4 regions of the Psychromonas sp. CNPT3 genome follow, and region 3 is predicted to be linked to each of the others. Evidence: predicted binding sites of a transcription regulator. Region 3 holds the regulator's gene; each other region holds the start of a gene.
The links. The regulator sigma-54, encoded in region 3, starts transcription at its own class of promoters, with help from an activator protein. The targets are predictions, from matches to a motif close to GTTGGCACGNNNNTNGNNT.
Positions count from the first base shown of each region.

Region 1: PCNPT3_RS04695 (flagellar basal body L-ring protein FlgH) is a predicted target of sigma-54. The motif match lies at 2,875-2,893, and genes of this name have one in related genera.
Region 2: PCNPT3_RS10990 (P-II family nitrogen regulator) is a predicted target of sigma-54. The motif match lies at 5,661-5,679, and genes of this name have one in related genera.
Region 4: fliS (flagellar export chaperone FliS) is a predicted target of sigma-54. The motif match lies at 3,401-3,419, and genes of this name have one in related genera.

Region 1 covers NC_020802.1:1,062,921-1,071,112, reverse strand. Annotated here, with positions in the region: tRNA gene PCNPT3_RS04730 (tRNA-Met) at 260-336, opposite strand; tRNA gene PCNPT3_RS04725 (tRNA-Val) at 357-432, opposite strand; tRNA gene PCNPT3_RS04720 (tRNA-Val) at 482-557, opposite strand; tRNA gene PCNPT3_RS04715 (tRNA-Val) at 606-681, opposite strand; tRNA gene PCNPT3_RS04710 (tRNA-Val) at 730-805, opposite strand; tRNA gene PCNPT3_RS04705 (tRNA-Val) at 854-929, opposite strand; gene gltX (glutamate--tRNA ligase) at 1,190-2,602, shown strand; gene PCNPT3_RS04695 (flagellar basal body L-ring protein FlgH) at 2,969-3,727, shown strand; gene PCNPT3_RS04690 (flagellar assembly protein FlgT) at 3,739-4,935, shown strand; gene PCNPT3_RS04685 (hypothetical protein) at 4,946-5,659, shown strand; gene PCNPT3_RS13760 (DUF2986 domain-containing protein) at 5,738-5,908, shown strand; gene PCNPT3_RS04680 (hypothetical protein) at 5,931-6,110, opposite strand; gene PCNPT3_RS04675 (bifunctional diguanylate cyclase/phosphodiesterase) at 6,284-8,192, opposite strand, start outside.
Region 2 covers NC_020802.1:2,491,543-2,499,734, forward strand. Annotated here, with positions in the region: gene fliF (flagellar basal-body MS-ring/collar protein FliF) at 1-1,448, opposite strand, end outside; gene fliE (flagellar hook-basal body complex protein FliE) at 1,486-1,812, opposite strand; gene PCNPT3_RS10975 (hypothetical protein) at 1,938-2,510, opposite strand; gene PCNPT3_RS10980 (lipid A deacylase LpxR family protein) at 2,644-3,675, shown strand; gene PCNPT3_RS10985 (ammonium transporter) at 4,050-5,267, opposite strand; gene PCNPT3_RS10990 (P-II family nitrogen regulator) at 5,289-5,627, opposite strand; gene PCNPT3_RS10995 (serine hydrolase) at 5,896-7,053, shown strand; gene ybeD (DUF493 family protein YbeD) at 7,268-7,537, shown strand; gene lipB (lipoyl(octanoyl) transferase LipB) at 7,534-8,192, shown strand, end outside; gene lipA (lipoyl synthase) at 8,186-8,192, shown strand, end outside.
Region 3 covers NC_020802.1:2,289,818-2,298,009, forward strand. Annotated here, with positions in the region: gene lptC (LPS export ABC transporter periplasmic protein LptC) at 1-514, shown strand, start outside; gene lptA (lipopolysaccharide transport periplasmic protein LptA) at 501-1,034, shown strand; gene lptB (LPS export ABC transporter ATP-binding protein) at 1,037-1,762, shown strand; gene PCNPT3_RS10125 (RNA polymerase factor sigma-54) at 1,804-3,249, shown strand; gene PCNPT3_RS10130 (PTS sugar transporter subunit IIA) at 3,511-3,957, shown strand; gene rapZ (RNase adapter RapZ) at 3,981-4,820, shown strand; gene mgtE (magnesium transporter) at 5,033-6,394, shown strand; gene PCNPT3_RS10145 (YacL family protein) at 6,597-6,965, opposite strand; gene PCNPT3_RS10150 (winged helix-turn-helix domain-containing protein) at 7,207-8,022, opposite strand.
Region 4 covers NC_020802.1:2,427,651-2,435,842, forward strand. Annotated here, with positions in the region: gene PCNPT3_RS10640 (sigma-54-dependent transcriptional regulator) at 1-622, opposite strand, end outside; gene PCNPT3_RS10645 (sensor histidine kinase) at 624-1,724, opposite strand; gene PCNPT3_RS10650 (sigma-54 dependent transcriptional regulator) at 1,839-3,275, opposite strand; gene fliS (flagellar export chaperone FliS) at 3,567-3,962, shown strand; gene PCNPT3_RS10660 (hypothetical protein) at 3,974-4,273, shown strand; gene PCNPT3_RS10665 (DJ-1 family glyoxalase III) at 4,375-4,971, opposite strand; gene PCNPT3_RS10670 (DUF2264 domain-containing protein) at 5,083-6,564, opposite strand; gene PCNPT3_RS10675 (glycoside hydrolase family 88/105 protein) at 6,801-7,850, opposite strand; gene kduI (5-dehydro-4-deoxy-D-glucuronate isomerase) at 7,960-8,192, opposite strand, start outside.

The sequences.
Region 1 (8,192 bases), 1.2 Mb from region 3:
TCTTTTTTCTTTGGTTTTCTTTATTTTGGGGTTTTCTTTTAAGGTTTGATTTTCTAATAATATTTTTTGTTTTGAATTGGTTGCGAGAGCAGGATTTGAACCTACGACCTTCGCTAGGGTTTATAAATAGCTGAGCCCGATGAGGTTTCTTGGATCTTTTTTATTTGGTTTTCTTTGTTTAGATTTGGTTTCGGTTTTGGAATTTGCTTTTGGGGTTTTATTTTCTAATAATATTTTTGATTTTTATCTTTCTTTGAATTGGTTGCGAGAGCAGGATTTGAACCTACGACCTTCGGGTTATGAGCCCGACGAGCTACCATACTGCTCCATCTCGCGTCCGTAATTATTTTTAAAGATGGTAGGCGATAGTGGGCTTGAACCACTGACCCCCGCCTTGTAAGGGCGGTGCTCTCCCAACTGAGCTAATCGCCCATCTTTAAATTTAAACTTGTTTTACTTCTATGTTAAAAGAAGTCAAAGATGGTAGGCGATAGTGGGCTTGAACCACTGACCCCCGCCTTGTAAGGGCGGTGCTCTCCCAACTGAGCTAATCGCCCATCTTTAAATTTAAGCTTGTTTTACTTCTACGCTAAAGAAGTCAAAGATGGTAGGCGATAGTGGGCTTGAACCACTGACCCCCGCCTTGTAAGGGCGGTGCTCTCCCAACTGAGCTAATCGCCCATCTTTAAATTTAAGCTTATTTTACTTCTACGCTAAAGAAGTTAAAGATGGTAGGCGATAGTGGGCTTGAACCACTGACCCCCGCCTTGTAAGGGCGGTGCTCTCCCAACTGAGCTAATCGCCCATCTTTAAATTTAAGCTTATTTTACTTCTACGCTAAAGAAGTTAAAGATGGTAGGCGATAGTGGGCTTGAACCACTGACCCCCGCCTTGTAAGGGCGGTGCTCTCCCAACTGAGCTAATCGCCCATCTTTAAAATTAAACTTAATAACGTTACCGATATCTCGTTTGTGTGGCGTATTATAGGGACAGCCCTTTTTCAGTCAAGGCTTTTTATCATAAATATTGCATTTATTGCTTAACCGTACAAAGGGTAAGCGATGTCTGCTCAAATATTATTACTTTTCTTTATTTGTTATGAATTTACGTAAAATAATTAATGTAATTACAAAACTATTAGTTAAAATATGTTTTTTTATCTTCCTCAGTATATTAAAGGAACTTTCGAATGACCGTTAAAACTCGTTTTGCCCCTAGTCCAACTGGATTTTTACACGTAGGTGGTGCTCGTACTGCCCTTTTTTCTTGGTTATATGCCAAAAGCAAAGGTGGTAAATTTGTACTTCGTATTGAAGACACAGATATTGAACGCTCTACACAAGAAGCCGTTGATGCCATTTTAGAAGGCATGACTTGGATGGGCTTAACATGGGATGAAGGCCCTTTTTATCAAACTAAACGTTTTGACCGTTATAAAGACTTGATCCAAAAACTTTTAGATGAGAAGAAAGCCTACAAATGTTACTGCTCTAAAGAGCGTGTCAATGATTTACGTGAAAAACAAGAAGCTGCCGGTGAAGCGCCTCGCTATGATGGTAAATGCCGTGATTTAGAGCCTCAAGAAAATGATCTTCCTTTTGTTATTCGTTTTAAAAACCCAAAAGAAGGCAGTGTTGCATTTGATGATCACGTGCGCGACCATATTGAGTTTTCAAATACAGAGTTGGATGATTTAATTATTCAGCGTACTGATTCAACACCGACTTATAATTTCTGTGTGGTTGTTGATGACTGGGATATGCAGATCACACACGTCGTCCGTGGTGAAGATCATATTAACAATACCCCTCGTCAAATTAATATCCTTAAAGCTTTAGGCGCACCGATCCCTGAATATGCACATGTGGCAATGATTTTAGGTGATGATGGCGCTAAACTTTCTAAACGTCATGGCGCTGTATCGGTTATGCAGTTCCGTGATGACGGTTACTTACCTGAGGCCCTAAAAAACTATTTAGTACGCTTAGGTTGGTCTCATGGCGACCAAGAGATATTCTCTGAAGCTGAAATGATTGAGCTATTTACCTTAGACCGTGTTAATAAAGCACCTTCTGCTTTTAACAATGACAAGTTAATTTGGCTGAACCAGCATTACATTAAAACGCTTGATCCTGCCTATGTTGCTGAGCACTTACAATGGCATATGCAAACACAAAACATTGACATGACGAATGGCCCTGCACTTAGCGATGTTGTCACTGCACTCGCAGAGCGCGCTAAAACATTAGTTGATTTAGCAAGTTCAAGCCGTTACTTTTTTGAAGAGTACAAAGAGTTTGATGCAACGGCGGCTAAAAAACACCTTCGCCCTGTCGCTAAAGGCGCTTTACAATTAGTTCAACAAAAACTACAAGACTGTAACGACTGGTGTGATGAGACGTTACACGACTTGATCCAAAAAACAGCAGACGAACTTGAAGTTGGTATGGGTAAAGTCGGTATGCCTTTACGTGTTGCGATCACCGGTGCAGGTCAATCACCTTCATTAGATGTGACGCTACGCTTAATAGGTAAAGAGCGCAGTCTTGTGCGTATTTCACGTGCATTAGACTTTATTGCAGCAAGAGAAGCTGCTCAATAAAATTTGAGCCACGCTAAATAATAAACTCACAAAATACTGACACGATTTTTTGTGAGTTTTAAGTGCACCTGAGAAACGCCCGTTTTTAGGGTGCACTTTACTCTGCGCTTATGCTATCAGCGCTTTGACGCTAAATGTTAAGATTTCGTCCTGTAACATCTGTTTTTTACGACCTAGCCCCTTTTTATTTTAAATTCTAACTGGCCTAAAAAAACACGGTTTTTTTACTCATTTCCCCCAGCACCCTAGCACGCCACCTATTTAAGTTCCATATTGGCATGTTATTTGCATTATATTCATACGCAAATGAGCATACTAAAATACGGTTTGTCTGCGCCAATATAGTGACAAAAAATGGAATAAAAAATGATAAAAAAACTTGTTATTGCTATCAGCATCGTTCTTATGTGGGGTTGTACTTCATTAATGGATCCCATTAATGCCGTTGGCAAAAAAGTACAACAAAAAGAAGATAAATCACAGCGTCAAGTGACCAGTAGTACGGAAGATCACTCTCCCACTGCCGATGATCCCTATTATGCGCCCATTGATCCTAGCCGTAATGCTGAAGCCATACTTGTCACAGGCTCATTATTTAACAGCGAAACCGCACATGATTTATATAATTATGAAACCACTTTTCAACTCGGTGATTCCATCACCGTCTTATTAAAAGAAAAAGCGGTAGCAACAAAATCTGCCACCTCCACACTTGCCAGCGCTACCAATTACAAATTAGATCCCATTCAAGTACCTGGAGGGCCAATGACAGTCAATGGTAAAGTTGTTGAACTTGGCATGAAACAAGGCCAAGATTTTGATGGTGCAGCCGATAGCGCACAAAGCCACAGCCTAACAGCTCGCATCACTGTCTCTATCGTTGAGATCCTCAATAACGGCAATTTAAAAGTACGTGGCGAAAAATGGCTGGTGATTAATAATGGCAAAGAATACATTCGCTTTACCGGTATCGTCCGCCCATCTGATATCACTGAAAAAAATTCTGTTGAATCTTATCAAGTCGCAAATAGTCGCATTGAATTTAGTGGCACTGGCGATCACGCAGATATACAAACACAAGGTTGGTTGTCTTCTTTCTTTAGCAGTAGCTTATGGCCAATTTAAGGAGTTTGACGATGTTGCTCTCAATAAAATCGCATTCAATCAAAACACTCTGCATATTGATGCTATTTTCATGCTCAGTACAAGCCGTCTGGTTTGAGGGTGAAGGCAAAGCGCCTATCTATAAAGGAAACATTGAACAAGCACGCAAACTCGCAATACAAGACGCCCTGCTCTCTTTAATGTACCAAGGAGGGGCAAGCGTACGCTCATTGCAAATCGTACAGTCTGGCGTGCTTGAAGCGCAGCAACTCACCGTGCGCACTAATGGTGAAATACATGATATGCGATTATTGGCAGAAACCATTAAAAAGAAAGAGATCCTAGTGACTGTTTCAGCCGATATTTATTTACTGAGTAATTGCCAAAGGGACGGCTATTCTAAAACGCTTTTTGTTGGCCCTATTCAATTAGAAAATCGGCAGCAAGCGCAATTAGGCGGTTTATATGCACTCGATGAAGAGATAACCGAACGTATCTTTAATCGTTTTCATGACAGAGCTTATCAAATAGATACACGCTATTTAATGACGCGCCCTTTGACATCAAATAGTACGCGTTATTATGATATCGAAAGTAAAATGCTTAATTTATCACGTGATCTAGCGACACAATACGATGTGCAATATATTTTATTTGGACGCATAGAAGACATGTCTTTTTATAAAGAAACGTCCTCAATATTAGGCATTGAAACATCGAGTACGCGCATGCGTAATTATCGATTACAAATATATGTCATTGATGCGATCAATAAAGAAACAATATTCAGACGCAGTTATTCGGTGGTCTCGCCTTGGGATTTTCAGTTTACACGTCAATTTGATGTTAAAACCAATCTTTTTTGGTCCTCTGAATACGGTCAAAGTATTAATGATATCAACACACAAGTGGTACAAGATGTGAATGATGCGCTGTACTGCGAGGCGACCCTCTCCTCTATTGTCGCGACCTATGACAATAAGGTTGTTATCAATATTGGCGCTAAAAATGGCGTGCGCCGTGGTGATAAATTTCAACTGATCAGACAACGATATGTATTACATCAAGATGGGCTATCACAAGGGCCCCTCTTAAAAAGAGAAGATATCACCCTAAGCGTGCTATCCGTACAATCAGATCGCGCGATTTTAAGCACTAAAAACGTATCTGACATGGCAAATGTTCAAATTAGAGACATTGTCACTCCCATCATTAAAGACGACTTTTAAAGGTAATTATATGGCTATTTTAAGTGCAATTAACATGGTACACAAACAACTAAATAACGTAAAAAATGCGTCTTCACCTGTTGCCGAAACAGCGGATAGTAGCGCTTCCTTTAAAGATAAACTAAAAGGCGTTATCAATAATGTATTGGACACAGACCAAGCAAATGATCTGGCAAGTCGTCCTAATAATAAAGCGTCTGATACTTTGAGCCTTGCAGGCCTTGCCAGTGATAAGGGCATGGATATTGGTTTTGATTTCTCACCTGCTAATATATTAGATTCGGGTTTATCCCCACAGAAAATGCTTCAAAGCTCAATGAAAGACAGCATGCAAAAACAATTTAGCGCATTAGGGGGGGAGATATCTATGGCACTGATGGCAGGCATTGCCGGCCAAGATAGTGCAACGTATGTGGCCCCTACTGATGAAGAACGTTTAATTGCTGAAGCCGAGCTTACAGCCGCTAAAGCCGATGAGAAGTCAACAACACCCTCGTTATTTGGCGCGCCCTCTAAAGGTGGTGACACACAAACTGTTGCCAGTAATAGTAGTGATCCCAGCATGAATGCGCTAAAAGGTGTGACCGATGCATTACAAAGTGTGAATGATACACACAGTAAAATTAAAGATGTGATGAACCTTGATCCGCGTAATAAAATGCAGCAAATACTTGATAATTCATCATTATTAAAGGATAAAGATAAATTAGAGAAAGCACGTTAATAAAATCAAATCGGGTAACGCTTGTTTTTCTAAACAAGCGTATTTACAATAGCGCCTTATCTGTTTTTAGGAAAAATTATGAACCGCAAAAAGAAACTCAATAAAATACTAAAATCTCGCATTAAAAAAATGAATGCGAAGAAAAGCCCCCTTAGTAAAGAAAAATACATTTCAAAAGCTGAGCGTGCAAATATAGAAGCGCTACAAAATGAAACAGAGAATGCGCAACCAATCATCGACGCGCAATAATGATCTATTGAGATGATAAGACTTAAATTGATGCTTGTATCTTACGCTTAGGCGTAAAATACAGGTAACGCCTTAGTATCGGCAATTTTTGCCACTCAACAGCCCCTTTTTCAGCCATGATCCCCGCAAAAACACACAAACAATCCATCAGACTCACAGCGAGACTCTCTATTATCTCTTTTTGCCGTGTATTACTCAGCATCACTATCTTCTTTTTAGCACATCTGTCGCGCAGTCTTTAAAACTAAATACACGAGATTAGCGTCGTGATACGCCAAAAAGTAAATTGAAACTATTAATCAACGCCCAAAAAAAAAGTGATTGAATATCAATCACTTTAAAATTTTATAAGCGCTTTATCGCTTCCCGATATGTTTATCTAACATCGACAGGAGAGCTAATATAACCTTGATATCCGTCCGCACGTAACGACTTAATGGCCACTAAATGATCGTTATTTTCAATGCCGGTTAAGATCACCTTAATATTTAAACCTCTCGCAATATTAACTAAAGCACGACATAACTCAAAATTCTGTTGATTATGCTCTTGCTCTTGAGAGTCATAACACGATAACGAAAGATCGAGTTTTATATAATAAGGTTTTAACTGCTGTAGGTAACTTAACGAGCCCATCTGTCTCCCACAGTTATCAATACCAAATTGTGCACCACCTTGTGTAATAACATCACAAAGCTCTCGACACACGCTTATATTGGCCGTGATCCCAGCTTCTGGTAGCTCAAAATGCAATTGACCTGGATTAGTTGATCGCGCTAAGTAATGTTTTAACCATTGATGGAATTCTAAGCTGACCAAACTTTCTCGCGATAAATTGATAGCAATTGGCTCTTTTTGGCGCATTAACAATTTATCTAATGCAATGCATTCTAATAAGTTTTCATCAAGCTCAGAGCCTAATCCTAAACGTGCAATATAAGGCATAAATACCCCCGCACGCTCAATTTTATTATTAATTTTTAGGCGACAATAGATTTCACGGTGCATAACCCCACCCGTTAGAGTGTGGTGTATTGGTTGCCATTGGAATATAAATTCCTTGTCTTTCATGGCGGTCGTTAATAACGCGCGCCATTGTTCGCGGCTCATATCTTGTTGCATATCAAGATGGAACCAATGGCTCACTTTATTATTGTTTATCGCATGTTGTAATGCATTATCGGCTTGAGATAAAAACTCCACGCGATTAACGGGATCTTGTCTTTCCACTACACCAATTGAGAAACGACTATTCGCTTCACAGCCTGCATTTAATATTTCTTGATTGATAACTCTGATCAGAGCTTGTAAATAAACCGTGATCTGCTCTTTATCTGCTTGTAAGATCAAAAATGCAAATTCTGTATTTGAGATCCGAGCAATCACTGTTTCATTTAATTGTGGCAATGTCGCTTGTAAGTTTTTTGCTAATAAACGAATGGTTTCATCGCGCACTTGAAAACCAAAGCGGTTATGAATATCTTCGATCCATTCAAAATTCGCTAATAACAACCCACCAAAGTCAGGTGTATCCAACCAACTATTTAACTGACCCGTTAAATATAAACGGTTAGGTAATTGTGAAACAGGATCGCATAATTTATCTTTTTTAAGAGTATCTACTTCATTATCTAAGGCATTAAAAACCAATTTAAGCTGACTGGACATAGAATTTATAGCACCCACTACCTCTGAAAGCTCCGTCGTAGATGGCAATGCCATATCTGGATGAAATTTTCGCTCCGCAATGTCTTTCGCGTGCACCGCCACTTCGTGTAACGGTTTTAAAATACGTTTTAAACGTATTTGTAATACCACTAAAGAGATCAAAAATAAGATACTTAAAACAATTAACGTATCACTCATAATACGCCATAGCTCTTGATAACCAATGCCCGGATTAGAGTCGATTCTAAGTGTTGCAAGCTGTAACCAGCCCGAATTAATCGTTGTTTCTGTATATTGCGTTTCAAATAAATCTAAGTTAATAAACCATTGTGGAACCCCTTCAATGGTAACGTCATTTTCCCACACCTGCTTCTTATTATCGGCAAGCCAAGTAAGTTCAACACGTTTATAAAAACCACCTTCAAATATCACATTAACTAACGTTTCAACCATCACAGTATCACCCGTTTCAAGGTGTGGCTTTAACATTAAACTTAATGACGTACTTACATTAGCTAAATCAGATCCCATCTGATCTTTCATAAACGATTTTGTTTCAGTAAATTGAAAAAACACTAAACTAAGCATTATTACCAAAAATAATCCTAATAATAGT
Region 2 (8,192 bases), 200 kb from region 3:
ATAGGTCTAACAATGAGTAGCAAGGTGAGTAATATCACCAACATACTACCACCAAAGCGAATATAACCTTGGAAAGCTTCCGTTTTCCAAAATTCTTCTTCCGGCACGGCATCTAAATCGAGGCGATTAAAACGCACGGATGCCATTTCCAAAATATCGCCACGCTCTATATCTAACCCTAGTCCACCCATTAATAAACGGCGCAATTTTTCAACTTCTGCATCGGTTCGAGGCGCATAAGTGACCTCTCCTGCTTCATTGGTTGTCGGAACATAATCAAGGGCAACTGAAACTGCGAGACGATCTATGGTGCCTACTTTATGTTTAATATGTACGACCGTCGTATCCATTTCATAATTGCGCGTTTCTTCATTATGACTATTACCAATCACGGATTTCTTTTTATCGCCATCTTTACGCAACTCTTCAGGAATAGATGAGGCAGCCGGAGGCTGGTTACTTAATGCACCCGGGATATTGCCTAAAATTGAATTCGTTGATTTTGTTTCGACCAGCATTTCACTGCGCACTGATTTTTTACTGGGATTAAATATTTTTTGGGTTTCTTCTTTGATGGTAAAATCCATCGCCAAATCGACTTCAGAGGTATAATTTGATAGCCCTAAAATAGGAATTAATATGGCATCAATTTTGGATTTATATTCATTCTCACGGCCACGCTCTAATGCAAATTCGGCGCTACTTCGTGACGATAAACCATCTTGACTACCTGAATGCAATAAACGTCCACGTTGGTCGCTCACCGTTACACTATTTGGCGATAAACCTTGGACAGATGAGGCCACAATATCAACAATAGAGTCTATCTCTTGTGCCGATAGAGTATAAGATTTTGAGGTGGTGATCACCACCGTCGCACTGGCTTTTCGCTCTTTGCGGGCAAACACACTTTGCTTGGGAATAGCGAGTAACACTTGTGCTTTTGTGATGTTTTTCATCGACATGATAGCAACCGATATTTGCCTCTCACGGCTGAGTTTTAAACGTTCTCTCTCGACGCGCTGACTCACACCGAAGCCCATATCTTGTAATAAGATATCGTCACCACTATCATTAGTGTCTTGGGTAAGACCTGCACGCGTCATCAATAATTTTATTTTTTGATACTGCTCAGCTTCGACCAGTACGGAATTACCTTCTAACTGATACGTTATTTTTTCTTTATCAAGAAAGTCCAAGGTACTGATCAATTCATCTGTTTGATAATTTCCCAACGGACGATAATCAGGCTGTTTTCCCCACGACCAAATAATAACAACGATAGCAAGTACAATCAAAAGCCCAATGATCATACTTATTTGACGTAAAACATCCACATTAGAAAAAAAGGTAGCTAGCGCCCCTTTTGTTGGTTCAGACATTGAGTCTTCACCATCAAAATTATTATTTTCAATCAACAGCTCAGGAGCATTTTCAGATTCTGCCACTTACTTTCCTTTTAATTCATCATTCCTGCCATAAGAATTAGACAGGCATACTCATCACTTCTTTATATGCTTCAACCATTTTATTACGAATTTGCACTGTCGCATCAAAGGCAAGTCCAGATTTATTTGACGCGATCATGACTTGCGCCAAACTAACATCTGGATCACCCATCTCAAAACTATTACGTAACGAAGATGTATTTTGTTGTAAACCATTCACATTATCAATAGCTTGTTTAAGCATTTGTGAAAAATCAGGTGCATTAGATTTCATGCTTGGCATTGAAAGTTCACTATCAACACCACGGTTTTGTAAACCCGTTAGCTGTAAATTGTTTAATAAAGCCGAATTATTAATATTCATTGTATTTACCTATTTTTTGACACATAGACAGATACAAGCAACTTTTATACCAAGTTAAACTCTGCGCTAAAATAGACAAAAAAAGAGCATATAGTACTGACTTCACTTTATGCTCTTTTTAACGCTTACTTATGTAACTTTTCTAATTCAAGGTTCAGTTCATCATTGGCGCGTTGCGCTTTAAATTCCTGATATAATACATCTTCTTGATCTGCAGACATTGGTCTATCCGCTTTGGTGACTAAGCTTTCAAAAAGTGCTTTAGTCGATTCTTGACCCATCGCCATTAAAACACATAAATTATCTTTACCGGCTATTTTAGTAATATCCATTTTAAGGGGCGTTGTGCCCACTAAAACTTGCTCTGTTATCAATTTAGAGACGCTTGAGAAAGTAGATCCTGATTGAACACCTGTTTTAACTTCTATTTTTTCACGATAGATTTTATCCATCGCACTCACACGCGTTTCGATACGCTGTGCTAAAGATGTGCGTGCAATTGCTAATACTTGTTGCTTATCAATTGACATGTTACCCGAAAACAAGACACATTCAGCAACTGCAATCCCCTCTTCAACTTGCGGGTTTAATATCCAACTCGGGATATCGCCGACAGAAGTCTCTTGTGCAGGGTCACTCGCACAAGCACTTAATAAAAATAAAGTAGACAATCCGATTAATTTATATTTCAATAACATTATTCACCATTCCTTTATAGTTAAAACCCAAAGTATATACACAAAAACAAATTAAGCAGATCCTAGCATAAAAAACATCAACACTTGCTTTGATTTTACAAATTACATGACAGCACTCAGGATCTAAAATAAAATGAAAAAACGTATTCTTCTTCTATTTATTACCTATTTGTACAGTACAGTCTCTTATAGTGCCAATATTTTGGCAAATGAAAAAGAAGACACACTAACTTGGTATCAAGTTACCTTTGACAACGACGTAATGAGCAGATTGCATGCCAGCGATGATGGCTATACTAACGGCCTGCTATTTGCTTGGGCTAAAGCTCCCGTAAACGACTTTAAAAGCATTGACATGCCAGACTGGATCCGCTTTATCAGCGCATGGACCTACCTTGATAAAGGCGCCGAAAAAGATTATTCACTTGCGTATGCTTTATCGCAATCCATGTATACACCTCAAGATATCTCTCAACCTGATTTGATCGAAAATGATCGTCCCTATGCAGGCACTTTATTATGGCAGGCTAAACTACGTAGTTATGCAAATAACCGTGTCGATTCACTTGCATTAAGCTTAGGCGTTGTCGGTCCGGCCTCTTTAGCTCAGCAAACGCAGGACTTAATGCATCAATGGATCGGAGCTTCTAAGCCACGAGGTTGGGATCATCAAATTAAAAATGAACCCGTTTTTCGACTTACCGCAGAGCATGTTGAACGCTTTTATACGTATAAACTCACACCGAACATTAGCTTTGACAGCAGTCTTTATAGTGAAGTGGGTATCGGTAATTTACGCAGTGATATCGGCACTGGCATAACGCTTCGTTTAGGTACCTCTCTCGACGATAATTATGCATCCATAAACCCGACGAGTAGTGCCATGCAAAATAGTTTTAAAACTGATGGAGCACCTTGGCAGTGGCAAGCCTTTACTTCCCTTTATGCTAGCTATCTTTTTAATGATATTACCCTTAATGGCAACACTTTTGCAGACAGTCATTATGTTGATATTATTCCCCAACGCTTGCTTTTGAGTCTCGGGGTCGCGATAAGCTACAAAAAATGGGGAATGATTTTTTCTGTGCAGCATGCCAATAAAGACTTTGAAGGCCAAGAGTCAAATAATCAATATGGCTCACTCAGCGTAACTTACCATTATTAACAGAGATCCATATTACTTGCGCTACGTTATCAAACACTGGCACGGATAAAAACTTAAGGGATAACCATTGTTAATGGCTATCCCTTTTTTATTGTGTTGCCGGCAGGATCGATCTTCGAGCGAGCGTCAAAATTTGATTTACTGATTTCACATTTTGATGCTCTGCATATAACGTTACCAAGCATGTACTAATACCAAAGGATCTAAAAATGTGATCCATCTTGCTTGTTGAAATTATCCCATCCTACGTTGTGAGTTTTGAAGTGAGAACAACTATCTTCTACAACTCACGCCGTGCTAGTGTTAATTTTTCCTGCGTAATACATGAAAACTTAATTAATTCCTTTGGTATAACCTAGCAACTTTATGGCTTATTAATCGGTAAATTCTGGATAAGCTTCTAGCCCACAATCATGCAAATCCATTCCAGCATCTTCTTGGGCTGCACTCACGCGAATTCCCATGATCCGTTTAAGTAACCACCAAATGAGTAACGAAGCTAAAAATACAAAGCCAAAAATACTCACAATGCCATAAATTTGTGTTAAAAAAGAGGCCTTATCATTACTCAATGGCACTACCAATAACGCAAAAACACCACAAACACCATGTACGGATAATGCACCAACAGGATCATCTAGTTTTAATTTGTCAAAAAGTAAAATACTGTAGATCACCAATACACCCGCACATGCGCCTACCAGTGTTGCCATCAATGGCGAGGGTGACAAGGGGTCGGCCGTTATTGCAACAAGACCCGCTAAGGCGCCATTTAAAATCATCGTTAAATCCGCTTTCCCCCATTTCCATTTATTAATAAGTAGGGCGCTAATTGCGCCGGCGGCGGCCGCTGTATTCGTATTGACAAAAATACGGCTGACCGCAGAGGCGTTTTCCATATCCGAGATATACAGCTGAGAGCCACCATTAAAACCAAACCAGCCCATCCACAAAATAAAGGTACCTAATGTTGCCAAAGGCATATTAGAGCCGGGAATAGGATGCACTTCGCCTCTTTTTCCATATTTACCTTGCCTTGCGCCCAACAATATTACCCCTGAAAGCGCAGCGGAGGCACCTGCAAGATGCACCACACCCGCACCCGCAAAATCAATAAATCCGGCTGCAGATAAAAAACCGCCACCCCATGTCCAATATCCTTGGAACGGATAAATAAAGCCAGTCATCAAGACAGCGAAGGCTAAAAAAGCCCATAATTTCATACGCTCAGCAACAGCGCCAGAGACAATTGACATCGCCGTTGCAACAAACACCACTTGAAAGAAAAAATCAGCAGATAACGCATAGTTTGCATGCAATTTTTGCTCGCCAATGAGCGCCCCAAATGCGGGAAAATAACCACCGTTACTATTACCGATATACATAATGTTATAACCGACTAATAAAAACATAATGCAAGCCAATGCATATAAGACCAAGTTTTTAGTCAAGATCTCAGTTGTGTTTTTAGATCGCACTAATCCCGCTTCGAGCATTGCGAAGCCTGCAGCCATCCACATAACCAGCACGCCAGAGATCAAAATATAAAAGGTATCAAGTGCAAATTTTAATTCTGTTAACGTATTTTCCATGTTTAAATTCCTTATTCGTACTTATAATGCTTCATCGTTTAATTCGCCCGTACGAATGCGCACTACTTTTTCTAAATTTTGAATAAATATTTTCCCATCCCCCACTTTTCCCGTATTAGCGGCCCCTAATATAGCCTCAATCAATAAATCAACATCTTCATCTTTCACTGCGATTTCTAATTTTATCTTTGGTAAAAAATCAACTTGATATTCAGCGCCTCTATATAATTCTGTATGCCCTTTTTGACGCCCAAAGCCACGCACTTCCGAGACTGTCATCCCTGCAATGCCTGCATCCATGATTGCCTCTCGTACATCGTCTAATTTAAAGGGTTTAATGATCACCACTAACATTTTCATTGCTCGTTCCTTTTTTTATAAGTAAACATCATATATCAATGTCCGTGCCAACTTTAAAGGCAAGCAAAAACAAAGACTTAACTGTTGTTCTATAAACAAATTAACAATAACGCACCACCTTAGTGCAAACATGTCCTATTTTGAACATAAGTACCTATGGTTTTTACACATAAATCATCAAGAAATACACAGGGGTCCTTAGTAAACTGCCATGCATCCTGCTATAGTGAGCGCACTTTTTATATCTCTATAACTCAAAGGCTCCTCCATGAAACGACTCGGTTTACTCTTTGTTGGTCTCGCATTTAGTGTTAATGCGCTAGCAACGCCACGTGTGATCCCCAATGCCCCCGTTATTGCGGCTAAAGCTTATCTTTTAGTGGACTTTGATTCAGGTAAAGTACTTGCCGAGAACAACAGTCAAAAAATATTAGCCCCTGCGAGCCTAACTAAAATGATGACCAGTTACATCATTGGTAATGAGCTTAAAGTGGGTAATATACACCGTGACGATAAAGTGCTTATTTCTGAAAAAGCATGGTCTAAAAACTTCCCTGAATCCTCTAAAATGTTCATTGAAGTGGGTAAAGAAGTCAGTGTTGATGATTTAAACCACGGCATTATTATTCAATCGGGTAATGATGCATGTGTTGCAATGGCAGAGTACATTGCAGGCAGTGAAGGCGCTTTTGTCGATTTAATGAATTCATGGGCAATTCAACTTGGCATGAATAATACGCACTTTATGAATAGTCATGGATTAAATGCGAAGGATCATTACACAACAGCGCAAGATATGGCGACGCTTGCAAAAGCATTAATTCGCGACCTCCCTGAAGAATATAAGCTTTATAGCAAAAAATCATTCAAATACAATGGTATTGAGCAATACAATCGTAATGGCTTATTATGGGATAAAAGCCTAAATGTAGATGGACTCAAAACAGGACATACAGACGCTGCAGGTTACAGCTTAGTTTCCTCTGCGGTGAAAGGTGATATGCGTTTGATCAGTGTGGTTATGGGAACTCGCTCTTCAACGGCCCGTAATGTTGAAAGCAAAAAAATATTAAACTGGGGATTTAGGTTCTTTGAAACATTAACGCCTTATCATGCAGGTGACAAACTAGCCAATGAGCGTATTTGGATGGGCACGCAAGAAACAATAAACTTAGGTGTGAATGTTGATACTACTTTGGTCTTACCTCGAGGTCAGAGCAAAAACTTAAATGCAGACTTTGTTATTGATAAAGAGCTGCGCGCTCCCATCACTAAAGGTCAAGTCGTGGGTCAAGTGAATTACTCCCTCGATGATAAAAACATTGCATCTTATGATCTCATCGCGTTAGAAAGTATCGATGAAGGTGGTATCTTCAGTCGTTTTATTGATTATATCAAATTACTTTTTATCGGTTGGTTTAACTGATCTCGTTTTAATTTTATCTCGACTAAATAATGTTTTCCATTTTAATCAAATGCTTACATATTTACGTCGAGATATAATCATTAACAAATTGCCACTTCATCAACACATTCATTTAACAATCACCTCTAAATATATCTGTATCTATTAGTAAAAAACGCTAATATGACGCAAATAATATACATTCGTTTTCGCCTTTTTATAAATAGAGAAATGTATGGCCCTAAATACTAAATTTGATGAACTCTTAGAGTTCCCTTGTGTCTTTGCCTTTAAAGTGATGGGCGTTGCCGATCCTAAACTTATGATCGACGTGATTGCAGTGATACAGCGCCATGCCCCCGGTGATTATGCACCTACTGTAAAAGAAAGTTCAAAAGGCACTTATCAAGCTTTAAATATCCCCGTCACCGTCACCTGTAATGAGCAAATTGAATCAATCTACAGCGATATTAGCGCCCTTGAATTGGTCCGTCATATTTTATGATCACAGCTCTTGAAACAAGCCAAAGATTAAACATACGTTATCTTGGTTTACAAGACTACCTAACAACCTGGCAAGCGATGAGCGACTTAAGCAGCTCACGAGATAAACAAACTATTGATGAAATATGGGTCGTAGAGCACCCAGCTGTTTTTACACAAGGCAGTGCGGGTAAAGCCGAGCACTTATTATCTCAAAGTGAAATCCCAGTGGTCAAAAGCGATCGTGGCGGGCAAATAACCTACCATGGACCCGGCCAATTAATTATTTATTTGATGATTGATATTCGCCGCAAAGCTTTCAATGTACGCGACTTAGTCAGCATCATCGAAACGAGTATTATCCAACTTTTAAGTGCTCATAATATTGACGCTAACGCGAAAAAAGAGGCGCCCGGTGTTTACGTTAACCAAAAAAAAATAGCCTCACTTGGCCTTAAAATTCGTAAAGGCTGTTCTTTTCATGGCTTGGCATTAAATGTAGACATGGATCTAACACCTTTTTTACAAATTAATCCCTGTGGATATCCCGGCCTTAAAATGACCCAATGTATCAATGAAGGGTTAACACTTAGCCTAAAAGAATTAGCACCAATCTTAGTCGACAAACTAAGCCAACAATTACATTATGTACAGATAGAGAGTTTCTCCCATGAGCA
Region 3 (8,192 bases):
TTTTTGGTCTTATTTTAAAGCAGAGCCACTCTATAAAATATCAAAAGTACACAATCCAAATTACACTGCCTATAATTTAAGCAGTACACATTTTGACACGCTAGGTGATATTAGCCACAAAATGTTTGCCGATAAAGCCACAACTTTTAGCGAGAAAAATAACACCGTATTTATTAATCCACGTGTTATTGTGTATGTTAGAAATAAAGATAATAATCAAATAAGTACTTGGCAGATAAGTAGTAAAGATGGTTTATTAGAAGATGAAAACACATTAAAATTGACTCATGATGTGCGCGTTGAAAACCTAAGTTTAGATCAACTCATACAAAATATAGCCACTGAAGAGCTCACTTTACTGCTGGATAAAAAAGAAATCAGTTCAAATCTGTTTATTACTTGGGATGGTCCGCAAATGCATCAACAAGGTGTCGGAATGTGGGCTTCACTACTGAGTAACGAAATGATAGTAAAAAACAATATAAAAGCGGTGTATTTTAATGAAAAAAATTAAAATTGGTTTGATCAGCAGTGCCCTACTCTTTTCACTTAGTGCTTGGGCGCTAGAATCAGATTATGTAAAACCTATTCATGTTAGCTCTATTAGTCAGCATGCCAAAATGAAAAATAATAGTATTACCTTTGTTGATGATGTTTTACTCACCCAAGGTAGTATTATCATAAAAGCAGATAAACTCATTGTCACCCGTACTGCACAGCCTAATCATGAGCAAATGTTAGCAAAAGGTAACGTCGCTACTTTTTATCAAACACAAGAAGATGGTCGGCCTTTTAATGCGCAAGCAAATAGCATTCATTATGATGTCGCTAAATCTAAAATCACGCTAACAGGCAATGCACAAGTTAAGCAATTAGACAGTCGCATTAACGGCGCTAAAATTATTTATTATTTAAACACCGAAGAGTTGATTGTGATGAGTGATAAAAATAATGAAAAACGGGTTAAAACGGTTTTTTTACCGGCTCAGTTTGAAAAAAACAACAATAAACCTAACTCAACAAAAGAAAAATAAAAATGGCTGAATTGATCGCAACGGGACTCGTAAAAAGTTACAAAGGACGCACCGTCGTAAATGGCGTTAATTTAACCGTTAAAACGGGTGAAATTGTCGGTTTATTAGGCCCAAATGGCGCAGGAAAAACCACCTCATTTTACATGGTGGTAGGCCTGGTTAAACAAGATGAAGGTAAAATATGCATTGATGATGAAGATATCTCACATCAACCCATGCACATTAGAGCGCAAAAAGGGATTGGTTATTTACCTCAAGAAGCCTCTATTTTCAGACGTCTAACCGTAACTGAAAACATTATGGGTATATTACAAACGCGTAAAAACCTAACGTCTGCCCAGCGCACTGAAAAATTGAATGCGTTACTTAATGACTTTAATATTAATCATATTAAAGATAACAAAGGCATGAGCCTCTCTGGGGGTGAAAGGCGACGCGTAGAAATAGCCAGAGCACTCGCAACCGATCCAAAGTTTATTTTATTAGATGAACCTTTTGCCGGTGTTGATCCTATTTCAGTACTCGATATTAAAAAAATTATTGAACAACTACGCGATCGAGGCTTAGGCGTTTTAATCACGGATCACAATGTACGCGAAACATTAGATGTATGTCAGCACTCATATATCGTTAGCCATGGAGAAATAATCGCGATAGGAACTCAGGAGGAGATCCTATCTAATGCCAAAGTTAAAGAAGTCTATTTAGGCGATGCATTTAAGCTATAGTTATCGTCATTAACTCTACTAGTAAGGAAGAAAGTATTTTGATAAAACAAGGTTTACAATTGAAAATGGGTCAGCAACTTGCAATGACCCCTCAATTACAACAAGCAATCAAATTATTACAACTTTCTACCTTAGACTTACAACAAGAGATCCAAAATGCGCTCGATGAAAATCCTCTTCTTGAGCAAGAGGATGATAGTGGCCTTGAAGACATAAAAAAAGAACAAGATAGTAGTCAAATAGATACTGCTGAGGCGATCTCTAAACTAGAGTTTTCTGATGATCTTCCGGTCGAAAATAACTGGGATGAGGCCTATACTCCGCCTCCGACCACCACCATCTCATCCGGACGAAGCTCCTTTGATGGCGAAGATCGTGTTTATCAAGGCGAATCCTGTACCACTTTACAAGATCATCTTGTTTGGCAAATGCAATTAACTCCCTTTTCTGATACCGATTTATTAATTGCAGCCAATATCATCGATTCTATCGATGAATCAGGCTATTTAACCAGTAGCTGTGAATCCATTTTAGAAAGCTTGCAAAAAGATGTAGATGATTTAGAGCTCGATGAAATATTAGCCGTCCTTAAGCGTATACAACATTTTGACCCGGTTGGCGTTGCCTCTCGAGGCACAAAAGAGTGCTTACAAATTCAATTACGAAATCTAAGTGAAGATACGCCTTGGCGCCAAGAAGCGTTAATGATCCTTGATCAACATATGCAACTTTTAGCAAGCCGTGATTATCGAACGTTGGCACGAAAGACTAAATTAAAAGAAGCACAATTAGCCCATATTATGCGTTTAATACAAAGCCTTGAGCCTCGCCCAGGTAATAAAATAGAGAGCAGTCAGGCGCAATATATTGTGCCAGATGTGTATGTAAAAAAAATAGCGGATCAATGGTGCGTCTCTTTAAATCAAGACTGTGATCCAAATTTATCTATAAACCAACATTATGCAGACCTTTGTAAAGGCAAGATCAGTAAAGCTGACAACGCATTTATTAAAGGCCATTTACAAGAAGCAAAGTGGTTTATCAAAAGTTTAGAAAGTCGTAATGATACCTTATTAAAGGTTTCAAAATGCATTGTAGAGCAGCAACAAGATTTTTTTGAACTCGGTGATGAAGCGATGAAGCCGATGGTACTCAATGATGTCGCCTTTGAAGTCGAAATGCACGAATCAACAATCTCTCGCGTCACCACCCAAAAATTTATGCATACGCCACGTGGTATTTATGAATTAAAATTTTTCTTCTCAAGTCATGTGGCGACAGAAAGTGGCGGAGAGTGCTCGTCCACCGCTATTCGCGCTTTAATTAAAAAATTAGTCGCAAGCGAACCTAATAACAAACCATTAAGTGATAACAAAATGACAAAATTACTTGATGATCAAGGTATTAAAGTGGCTCGACGTACCGTTGCAAAATATCGAGAATCCTTAGGCATCCCCCCGTCAAATCAAAGAAAACAGTTAATTTAATGCACTATAATGAGTTATAAGTATGATAAAAATTAAAAAATAGTGATTTACACATGGCAATGCACTTACAACCTGCTAAACTCGCGCCTTTTCAATAAAAAGAAAAAGCGCTTAGCAAAAAAATAGCTAGGAGCGCATCGTTCATGTTAATGTTATTGTTATTATTGCGTTATTTAAACGCTTAATATTTATACATCAGCTTGTTTAAAATAAAGATGATTATCTCTGTTGCATCTATTGAACAGAAAAAAAGTGATCCCTATGAAAATATCTACCTTAATAACTGAAGATTCAGTCTTTAGCCAAGTAAATTGCAACAGCAAAAAATCGGCTTTAGAAAAAATAAGTATTAGTGCGGCTAAAACATTGAACCTTGATCATCAAGTTCTCTTTAATGAACTCATTGCCCGAGAAAAAATCGGCTCAACAGCGGTTGGCTCTGGTGTTGCGATCCCACATATTAAAATTTCCAGCGACTTACCCGCAACAGGTGTTTTTTTACAATGCCAAAAGGGTATTGATTATGATGCATCAGATGGTAAAAGTGTGGATATTTTATTTGCTATCTTTGTGCCCGAAGATCGTTGCCAAGAGTATTTAAGCGCGCTTGCAACCATCAGTGAAAAATTATTAGATAAAACACTCTTACGCCAATTAAGAAGTGCGACCGACGATAAAATATTGTTTGAATGCTTACAATGTAATTAAAAATCAATTAAGGGATCTTAACTATGAAGTTAATCATCATCAGTGGCCGCTCTGGATCGGGTAAAACTATCGCACTACATGTGCTTGAAGATCTGGGTTATAACTGTATTGATGGGATCCCTTTTGCCTTACTTGAACAATTATTAGAAAATGTCGATGCTAAGCACAATAAAGTGGCGATTAGCTTAGACGTACGTAATCTTCCCGGTGAATCCTCGCAGATAGCTGATTTATTGCAACGCTTGCAAGACAAAGTCGAAAGCGACATCATTTACATTGATGCTGACAGTACAGAGCTTATTCGGCGCTATAGCGAAACCAGACGATTACATCCTCTTTCTAAGCAAAAAATGTCCTTATCACAAGCATTAGAATTAGAGCACTTACTGTTACAACCTATCAAAGAGAAAGCCTCTCTCGTTATTGATACTACGACCCTATCTATTCATGATCTCAATGAGCGTTTAAAAATTTATTTACAAGGTAGCAGTAAAAGTAAACTTCTTTTAGTCATTCAATCCTTTGGTTTTAAATATATGCATCCCGAAGATGCTGATTACATGTTTGATGTGCGTTTTTTGCCTAACCCACACTGGCAAGAAGACTTACGACAATATACCGGACTTGATCCTTGCATCGAAGAGTATTTAGATGCCTTTCCCGTCGTAAAGCAAACGATTAATCAAATCGATAATTTATTCCAATCATGGCTTGGACATTTAGAAAATAATAATCGTCATTATGTCACCATTGCAATTGGGTGTACTGGTGGAAAGCATCGCTCCGTTTATGTCGCGGAGCAACTGGCGAAGCGCTTTAAAAATCATTACCCGGTACAAATTGAACATAAATGTTTAAAATAACGATAAAGCAGTAGCTATCAGCAAACAAATCTCTACAATACGCAATAACTTAAGCGGTAAAATACATAAGATCGCTAAGCAAACAAGGTGTCTTGACTTACTATAATATAAAAACAACAAAATAAGAGCCGAATTTAAAGGCCATACACAAAAGTAGACTTAGGCTATTGCATCGCTAAGTTAGCTTAAGCATAAGGAAAAGGGGCCACTCCATGTTGGAAAACAGTGATTTACAAAATGCCCAGCAACGCCTAATCGAAGTTAATAACGCTTTAGAAAGTGGTATGTTTGTCTCAACACGTCGTCTACTTGAAAAAATGCCAGCCTGTGATGTGGCATTGTTACTTGAATCTTCCCCCCCCGCAAACCGTAAAATCCTCTGGAATTTAACTGATCACGACCAACAAGGTGAGATCCTTGAAGAATTAAATGAAGATGCCAAAGACGGTATTATTAGTTTAATGAAAGCCAGTGATCTGGTGGCTGCAACAGAGGGCATGGAAAGTAATGAACTTGCCTATATTTTACGTGGTATTCCAAATAGTCTTTATCAAGCCGTTTTAGAACAAATGGCAGAGCAAGACAGGCACCGCGTAGAGCAAGCATTCGCTTACCCCGAAGATACTGCTGGCTCTATCATGAATACCGACACAATCACCTTGAGACCGGATGTTTCTATTGATGTGGTGCTGCGGTATTTACGCTTAAAAGGCGAATTACCTGAAACAACCGATACACTTTATGTTGTTGATGTAAACGACCAGTTAATTGGTGATGTGCCTCTTTCAACTTTACTTACTGTCGATCCGTCACTCTCGGTTGCCGAGGTTATGAATAGTCAAACAGAAATGCTACTCGTTGCGATGGATGAAAAAGAAATAGCTAAACTTTTCCAACGTCACGATTGGATCTCAGCCCCCGTCGTCGATACCAACAACCAACTTCTCGGACGTATTACCATTGATGATGTGGTCGATATTATTCGTGAATCAGGTGAGCACTCTATGATGGGCATGGCAGGTATGGATGATGACGAAGATACCTTCGCGCCCGTATTTCCGAGTGCCAAAAGACGCACTATGTGGTTATCTGTTAATTTATTAGCCGCCTTTATTGCGGCCTCCGTTTCAAATATGTTTGAAGCCACACTCGAACAAATGGCAACACTTGCAGTCCTAATGACGATTGTGCCTAGCATGGGTGGCATTGCAGGAAATCAAACCTTAGCGCTAGTTATCCGCGGTCTTGCCGTCGGTCATATTAACAGCAGTAATGCAAGGTGGTTAATTGGTAAAGAGGCGGCTATCGGTGTACTAAATGGTATGGTGTGGGCTGTTTTTGTTGCCACGGCAGTGACGCTTTGGAAAGGTGATATTGCCGTCGGTTTGATCATCGCTGGCGCTATGTTTATTAATTTATCCATTGCGGGTATCGCCGGTGTGAGTATTCCTTTGATCATGCATAAATATAAAATAGATCCCGCACTCGCAGGAGGGATGGCATTAACCACGGTCACCGATGTCGTAGGATTATTTTCCTTCTTAGGGATGGCAACACTGGTACTGCGCTATTAGCGCTACATCGTTACTAAGTCATAAAAAATGCTTAAAATAAAAGGCCTAATAGCAATATTAAGGCCTTTTATTTTAAGCATACCCATAACACTTCAAATACTTTATCAGGCACTGACTCATAAGCGACAAGCCTTATGAGGGATACTGGTTTTTCATTTTAAAATATTATCGGTATGTATCAATATTCGTGATTTTTTGACGCTTACTCTTGAATAAATTCACACCATGAGTGCAATAAATTCCAAAAATCCTCTAAACCACAACCCGCTTCTATTTCTAAATTATAAAATGAAAGTGCTTCTTCAAATTCAGGTAGCTCTTCGTCTTCAAGTAAACGATGATTTGTTATCAGCGCTTCTTTGTGGCTAAGCTGTAATGTAAATTCACTGCCCACTAATTTATAGTCACTGAGTTGATGGTTTTGCAACTGCTCAATAGTTTGCAATAAAGACCGAACCCATTGTAATGATTGTCCTTCCATCTCTAGCCATGTTGCAAACGCTTCATGATCCATCGATGTCTTTATACTGACTTTGCCACTTATAAAGTCTTTTCTAAACTCAAATTCCACGGTTATTTAACCTTAAATAAAAAAAGAAAAAGGTGTGCATGTAAACATGCACACCTTTACTTATTAACACTATTAATACCAAAGGCACTAAAAAAGTGAGCCATCTTGCTTGTTAAAATCATCCCTACCTGCGTTATGAGTTTTGAAGTGAGAACAACTATCTCCTGCAACTCATGCCTTACTAGTGCTAATTTTTCCTGCGTAATACATGATCACTTAATAAATTCCATTGGTATAAGTATCAAGTTAACGAGCGTTCAAGTACGTTAGTCGGTACAAGTTCATAAGCTGCTTGTGGTTTTAAAATCACATTAGATTTATTAGCAACCATTAACATTTGTTTTAAGCGTGTTGTTTCAAATGGTTTTAATAATAAACCTTGTACATCTAACAAACTATTAAGACCTAATAGTTCACGTTGTACATCAAAATGTGTACTTAAAATACTAATATCTGCAGACGCTGACGTTTGCCCTGTACGGATATTTTTAATCAGTTTAATACCTGAACCTTCAGATAATAATGTATCGATGATCAATAGATCAAAATCTTGCAATGCCACAGAGCGCTCTGCTTCGATGGTAGTTGCAACACCTTCGACATAAGAGATATCAAGGCTTTCTAATTGCTCAATAAGTTGAATACGCTCAGCTGCTTCGCCTTCTACGACTAATACTTTCATCGCATTAATAGCATTGGCAGATCCCTCTAACTGAGTCATCGGTGCAATATTGTTTTCAGATATGCCAACACCTTCCATACGTGCAATGTAGCCACGTTTAGGGATCGTTGAAATATTAAGACCATGTAAACTTAATGTACCAATACTTTTGCGCAACTGAGAAATATGTTGGTTGATAGTATGGTCGGTGACTAAACGTCCCCAAACATGCTGAGCCAAATCTTCTCGAGTGACAACAGTATTTACATTTTTACATAAAAAATGTAGCAAAGACGTGCGCAATGGACCTAGATAAACCTTACGACTTCCATGAATTAAGCTATTTTGACTTGTGTCAATGTGGTATTCACCCACAACTAAACTTTTTTCTAACATAATAGTACCCATTTCAATTTATTATTATTTATATATACATGGATTGTTTAGACAATCTCTATTTTTATTAATCTATTAAATTTTATCAAAAATTGGTAAAAAAACAAGCTGATTTAAACTAAGATGTGCACTATATTACTTAAAATCAATATAGCGTTTTATTTATCAAA
Region 4 (8,192 bases), 140 kb from region 3:
CCGTAAACGCACCTTTTTCATAACCAAATAACGTCGATTCGAGCATTGTATCGGGAATAGCGCCACAATTTATGGCAATAAAAGCACCCTCTGCACGACTCGATTGGTCATGTAAATAACGCGATAATATTTCTTTACCACTACCACTCGGGCCTGTGATCATAACCGTCGCATCACTTAATGCTACTTTTTTAGCCATACTAAATAATTTTTCAGTATGTAGGTCGCCGTATATCGGCGTGCAAGATTCAACATGATTAATAGGTGCATAGCGACTCACTTGATTTAATAACACTTCTGGCGAAAAGGGTTTCGCTAAATAATCAATCGCACCATCACGCATTGCATTTACTGCATCATTAATAGTGGCATAAGCGGTCATGAGAAGAACCGGTAACTGTGGATATTTTCTTTTAATATTTTGTAATAAGGTTAAGCCAGACATACCGCCCATCTGAATATCACTGATCACTAAATCAAATTTTTGCTGGTTTAACACAATCAATGCTTGCTCTGCACTATCAACTTCAACACAGTGGTAGCCCGCTAATAATAACGTATCAATTAACGCTTCACGTAATCCTGCATCATCTTCAACTACTAATAATTTTCCCTGTGCCATACTAGCCTCCTACCACTTTTCCAAATAAATTTTGCTGTTCACCGATGCGGTGCAACGGTAACACTAATGTAAAACAACTACCTTTTCCAAACTCTGATTTAACTTCCACACTGCCTTTATGTGCTTGAGCGATGGATTGCACTACCGCAAGCCCTAAACCGGTACCTTGTGATTTGGTGGTATAAAAGGCTTCCATGACTTTTTCAAGTTGCTCTTTCTCAATACCAGGACCATTATCCATAACCGATATTTCCATCCAATTATCCCCTCGACGTTGCGCGCTAATAAAGAGACGAGAGCCTTGCCCAGTTGCCTCAACCGCATTTGAAATTAGATTGGTCATCGCGCTTACTAATGAGCTTTTATTCGCGAGGATCACTAAATCAGGATCGGGAAAATGACATTGTAAATTCCCATCTACACTGGCTAATAGTGCTTCACTTGCCTCTTTAACATCTTCAATAAGACGCACTACAGAGACTTCTTCAATAATTTTTTGATCGCCACTGCGTGCAAATAACAACATATCGTTAACCTGCGTTTCTAAATCTCCTAAACGGTTCATTAGTTTGCCCTGAAAACGTTGGCGAGAGGCTTCAGTTAATGTTTTATTCGCAAGGTTAGCACCATATAACATCGCAGCAGAGAGAGGCGTTCTAATTTGATGCGCCAATGATGCTACCATTTTACCCAATGAGGATAAGCGCTGTAATTTAGCTACATGGGCTTGTAATCTACGCGTATCGGTCAAATCTGTTAACAATATAAGCTGTCCTGCCTGACCATTAAGCGGTGAAATAGACAGTTGAATACGGCGCCCATTACGTAATGATATTTCATGTCCATCATCATTTTTAGGGGTAAATGAACGCGCGATAATATCGCTCCATAATTGCCCTAATAAAGGTGCGTCAAGTAAAGTAACAGCAACACGGTTAGCTTGCTCTATCACGCCATCCGTATCGAGAACAATCAAACCAGAAGGCAATTCATTATAGAGTTGTTGCATATAATTTGCTTGGGCGCGCAACTGCTTTAGCTCTCCAGAGAAAGACTCTACATCCAATTTTTTGGCATTCTGTGGCTCATTGCGAGTATTCATCACTTTACCTGCTTATATAATTTAATATATAAGCAATAGAGCAATGATCGTGCCAACAAAAAACACTATGTTTTACATGCAGTTAGACTTAACGTGCCAGATAAATGACAGGTATTATTTACTTAAACCATATTTTTTCATTTTTTCAACTAACGTAGTACGACGCATTGATAATAATTCTGCAGCATGAGAAACAACGCCATCTTGGCTATCAAGCGCTTGTTTTATCATCTCTATTTCAAATTCGGTTAACTTATCTTTTAAATTCATCCCATCTTGAGGTAAATGTCCTAAAAACCCTAAAGAGCCATTTAAGACCTCAGTATCTTCTGTAACCTCTGGAATATATGAAAACATATCACATAAGGCGTCACGCTCAGCGATAGCCTCTTGCTCTTCACTGTACTCAATAACCTCAGTGTCTTCACCTTGCGCATCTACATAACGATATTTAATCGGCAGATCACTAAGATCAACGATTTTATTGGCATTTAATATCAATAATCGTTCTAAAAGATTAGATAATTCGCGAACATTACCCGGCCAATTATGTGCCATTAACGATTCTAACGCCCGCTGCGTAAAACGTAAGGTCGCTTTATGATCAACTTGTAAGCGCGCTAATAATTCTTGCAATAATAAAGGAATATCTTCGCATCGGTCGCGCAGTGCTGGTTTCTCGATAGGAAATACATTTAAACGATAATAAAGATCTTCCCTAAATTTACCTTCTTCGATCAGCGTTTCTAAATTGCGATGCGTCGCCGCAATAATACGTACATCAGCTTGTATCGTTTTAACACCACCAACACGTTCAAAAGTACGCTCTTGCAATACACGCAATAACTTAACTTGCATTGGCATCGGCATATCACCAATTTCATCTAAGAATAAAGTACCGCCATAAGCAAGCTCAAAACGCCCTTTACGCTGGGCAAAGGCCCCCGTAAAGGCGCCTTTTTCATGTCCAAACAATTCACTTTCTAATAATTCAGCAGGAATAGCACCACAGTTAATCGGCACAAAGGGGCCTTTATTACGTTTTGATATATCATGAATTGCACGGGCAGCCACTTCTTTTCCCGTACCCGATTCCCCTAAAATCAAAACATTGGCTTTACTGTCGGCAACTTGCTCAATCAAATAACGAATATCTGCAATACGATCGCCTCGACCAATTAAGGCATTCACTAAATACTTATTGGTTTTATGTAATTTTTGTTTAGGGCAATTAAAAGACTGACAATAATACAAAAACTGCATTAACGAGGCATAAATCATGGGTTTGGTTAATACTGCGATGTGATTATCATTATCAACATTGATTTCGCCGGATAAAGTCAAAAAAGCACTACGAGGAAACTGTTGAAATAAGTCAGAAGAGACTGCGCCTAAAATAATGGCTAAGGGACGCACTTGATTTACTTTATCTAATAATTCTGCTTTTTCAACTCGCTCACATGTTTCGCCAATAAAATTAAATACTGCAGATAGTTCATTGTATTGTTCTTGGTCGATATCAACCACATAAATTGGAAATCGTTGTTGCATGTTACCTGCTCTAAAAAATAAGGTTTTCATAAGTTTAAACGTAAAAGGTAAAAATGCGAACAATCCATGTCAAAAAAGTGACGGAGACTAAATTATGACGGTTTTAATTTGTTAAAATTTAAAATGTTGGTTCGATTTTTGCTTTATCCTGTATAGACCTATTGCATAAGTATATGACATCTAGTTTACATGCAATAAAAAAAAAGTTAATTAAAAGCATTAAATTATTCTAAAAAAACCCATTTAGACGTAAACTTAATAAGAACATCTCGTTAGTAAGGAAAATTATACATGCGCTTGTCTCTAAAAAAATATCAAAACACCAGCATGACTCATGTTGAACAAGCAGATCCACATGCACTTATCTCTTTGATAATGCAACATATACTGGGTAATCTCGCAGCTGCAAAAGGGGCCATAGATCGCAAAGATATTGAAAATAAAAACAAACTATTGGGCAAAGTGATTGGCCTTATCGGAGAGCTACAAGATAGTCTAGATATGGAAAAGGGAGGTGATATATCGCGCCATTTATATGACTTATATTCTTATATGATAAGCCAAGTTACCCAAGCTAATATGAAAAATGACACCAGCCCATTAACGGAAGTTGGCTCGCTCATAAATGAAATAAAATCGGCATGGGATGCGATACCTCCTGATGTTCGCCGACAATATGATCGCTAAGAAGGTGCTTTATGCTCAATATACAAACTCAATTATTGGCATTATTTAAGCTACAAACGAAACTTCATCAAATTCTTGACGATGAAAACTATGAGCTATTTCAACAGCAACAAGTTTTTTTTTCCGATCAAGTCAATGCGCTTTTGTATAATAACCCTGAGCCTATACTCGTGGGTGTTATTGATGATTTAAAACGTTTAGAGGATGCAATAGCAACCCTACAAAGTAGATCAAAAAAAGTCCACCAGCAACTTAAAGATAAATCTTTATTACAAAAACGTAATAAAAGTAAAATCCAAGCCTATAAATAATTTAAAGATAAAAGAGACGTCTCTTTTATCTTTAAATAGGTGAAATATGTGCAATAGCGCACATTTCACAACGCTTACTCGTCTAAGAAGAACGGCAGACTTTAAGAAACAGGCCAATGCTCAAAATAAATGTGATCTGCTTGCCAGTCCACTTTATTACGATCCCTTTTAGGATCTCGTTCATCACCGAGTAATAATTTCGCAACACTAAATGCAAATTCAAAACTAACGCCCAAACCTCGTCCGGTGACAATATTCCCATCAATCACCACTTTCTTTTGTTGGTAATTTCCATCTGCATATTTATCGCTGAGGCCATCACCGGTTGTGTAATTTTTCCCTTCAAGTAAATCATGTGCGGCTAATACTTTTGCGCCAGAAGAACACAAGGCGCAGATATACTTCCCTTCTTGCATGTGTCTTTTTATAAACGAAATAACCTGTGTATTCGCCGATAAATTATCAGTACCAACAGGCCCACCCGGCATCATCACTGCATCGTATGTTTCTGTAACACGAGAGTCTAACGTATGATCGGCTGTGATCCGCGTTTCAAAATAGCTTTTAAGGGCAGTCGTTTTCATAGAAGATAATACATCGACCTCAATATCTAGTCTGCGCATTATATCGATAAAGACAACCGCTTCTCCTTCTTCAAAGCCATCTGCAAGTAAAACGGCGACTCTTTTTTTTAACATTTTAATTTCCTTTGTTATATATATTTTATTTACAAAACGAAAGGCAAGAATACGTACTTGCATCGTTTTTTATTATTTGTGTTAACGGTGCCCTATTATTCAAATTCTGGATCAAAAAAAAGCCCCCATTTTAGAAGAATAACAAGTGACACCTTTGCGTAATAAATTATTTTTGGGTCTATCAGCCCTTCCGGTTAGCACCTCTTTACACTTTGATTTGATACTTTGCTTTTGCAATGCTCGCGAACAAGGATCTTGATCTTTGGTATAATCTTCTTTAAAAATAACCACGACTTCTTGGGTCTTAGAAATACCAATAACCTTAGCGGCAATCGCATCTATATCAAACTCAAAGTCGCCCTGCTCAATCGGCAAGGGGCTTTCAACGCAGTCCCAAAGATTAATGCGTTGCCCACAATAAAGTGCAATATTAAGCGCGCGCATGGACCAAAAACAACTCGCGGGGCCACTATAATTATCAACAAGACGCGCGTCATCACTAAACATGCCTTGTGTCGGAGCGCCATTTTTCAACGCATCATGTGCAATAAAATACTCAAGACTCATTCTAAATGCGCGCTTTGCCTCGCCAACACTTATCGCCGAACTACCTTGATCTAATGATGCAAGAAGAGGCACAGCGGCGGCGAGTCGATAACAAGCACTACGACCAAAAAAAGGAATACCTTGTGGGGTAAAAAAGTAACGATAATTTTTTACGTGCGAGGCCATTGCTTGATGAATAAACTGCGCATCAAAATCAGGATCAATTTGATCTAACCAATACAATGAATAATGAAATCCCCACGCATTATAATAATCATAATTACCTTTAGCACCATCTCTAAACCAACCATCGCCTACATAAAATTCTTTTATGCGCGCATATTTATCATGGGCGATAAAATCTTCACCACTGAGACTTTTGATCACAAATTGCACCTTTAGTACAAACAGATGCCAATTATTATCAACCGTTTTACAGTGATTAATTTGCTTAAACCAGGTCATGATTTGTGTTTGTTGCACTTTATTATATTGATCCCAAATAAAATCTTTGGCTATCCACAGCGCTAAAGCAAGATCTGCACTTTCACATATTTTCTGATCATGATCAGAAAGTATCCCCCAGTAACCTCTATGCGCAGGATCAGTGCCCGCTAAAAAGGCGCTAAACAACATTTGTTGCACATCAATCTTCCGGCCTTCCATTGCCGTTAAGCCCTGCATATTGCCTTGATTTGCATGTAACCAAGCGGCCAGCGTCGGCAAAACGCGGCTTACCCCTTCAAGTGCATCCGTTTTTGCACTTTGTTGGCTAGGGCGCCCAGGGTAGTAAGCATAAGTATTATCCCATAGCGCGTAATGCTCAAAGGCTTCTACTACATAAGCACTTAATAAATGACATTTTTGTTTAAACGCAACATCATCTTGTTGAAAAATCTGTTTTATTTTTTTATCATTGCGGTGATATTTAGATTTTTTATATATTTGACGACGCACATTTTCTTTTAATAAGGAGCAATACATTTTGGCATCGGGATGCTCACAAGGGATATGTGGTCGTTGTGTTTCTTTTATTTTTACACTCATCGTTTAAAATCTCCTCTAAGGAAAAACCCTAAATTTAGATATGCTCCCTAAAATGTGTCTACGAATGTAACCTTTACTTTTTCAGTATCGGTATCACGATAATGAATAAAAATCGCGTTGCTGCGTAAACATAAAGCACTTAATTGACATCCCTATCAAAAAATAATGTGCTATAAATAAAAAAAGAAAAATATAATATGCTTATATTTTCCTTTTAATATCAATAGAGACTAAATTTATTCGCCGAGCAACATCACTTGTGTGGCAGCAAGAATAAAGGCGCCAGCACCATAATCAATATTATGCTCAAATTCGACATCACGCGGATTAAAGGCAGGTAACTGTACCCAACCGATCATGCCATTATCATGAATACAAGGTAGTAATGCATCCCATGATTTTTCAACAATGGGTAAATAGATGTCTTTATCTAAGATCTCGTTATTGAGACCCCAAGCTAGACCGTAACAAAATAGTGCCGTTGCACTACTTTCAGGGGCTGGAAACGCCTCTGGATCTAATAAACTTGTGCGCCAAAAACCATCAGCTTGTTGATATTTAATAATTTCTTTCGCTAGGTTTTTATATAATTCAATGTATTTAGGACGATCTACATAATTTTCAGGCATGTGTGCAAGTATGCGAGGCACAGCGGCTAAAACCCAAGCAATACCACGGCTCCAAAATACTTTTTCACCATTGGCTTCACGCAGTTCAGTGCGCTCAATATTTGGTATATAACGCTGGTCGCGATAAAAAAGCCCTGTTTCAGGATCGTATAAATGCTCAACTGAATCCCAAAAAGCAGTATTCATATACTCTAAGTAACGAGGATCCTTCGTCAATTCAGATAGTGCTGCGAATCCCGGGGGGGCCATAAATAATGAATCAGACCACCACCAATCTTTACGTCCTAATTGAGGATCATCAAGCATCAAATCAAATGCTTTAATGGTTGGCTCAAGCGCTTCTTTTTGATTAACGACAGGGTACACATCTAAATAGGCTTGTACGCAAATATGATCATCGGCAAAACGTGCATTAGGGCCCGTTCTAAAACCGGTATGTAACGTATAATTCATTACCCCATCAAGATATTCACTGTCATCTGTTGCTTTCCAAGCGGCTGCAACTGAAGACCAAAAGACACCACGTTCCCAATCAGTATCTTTAATAAAACGGGTTTTACCACTGCGTCTAAGTACGCTACGTGTTTGGTTTTGTGCTTGATAACGATAAACTCGTTTCATCGCTTCTAATATGTTTTTTTTACTGCCAACCGACATTTTAATCTTCCTTATATAGGCTAGTTAAACACTGTAAATCAGATTTACAGTAAAATTGTTATCTTATCAAAGATGAGCTTTTAAAATAAAAGCTCATCTTTATTACAAGCTATTTAAGGTCACGCAGTGCAACATGATCCATGTCGTGGAAGGTTTGATTTTCACCTACCATTCCCCAAATAAAGGTGTAACGCGCGGTGCCTACACCTGAATGGATTGACCAACTTGGGCTTATCACTGCTTGTTCATTGCGTAGCACTAAATGGCGAGTTTCTTGAGGCTCACCCATATAGTGAAATACGATGTTATCGTCACTCATATCAAAATATAAATAAACTTCCA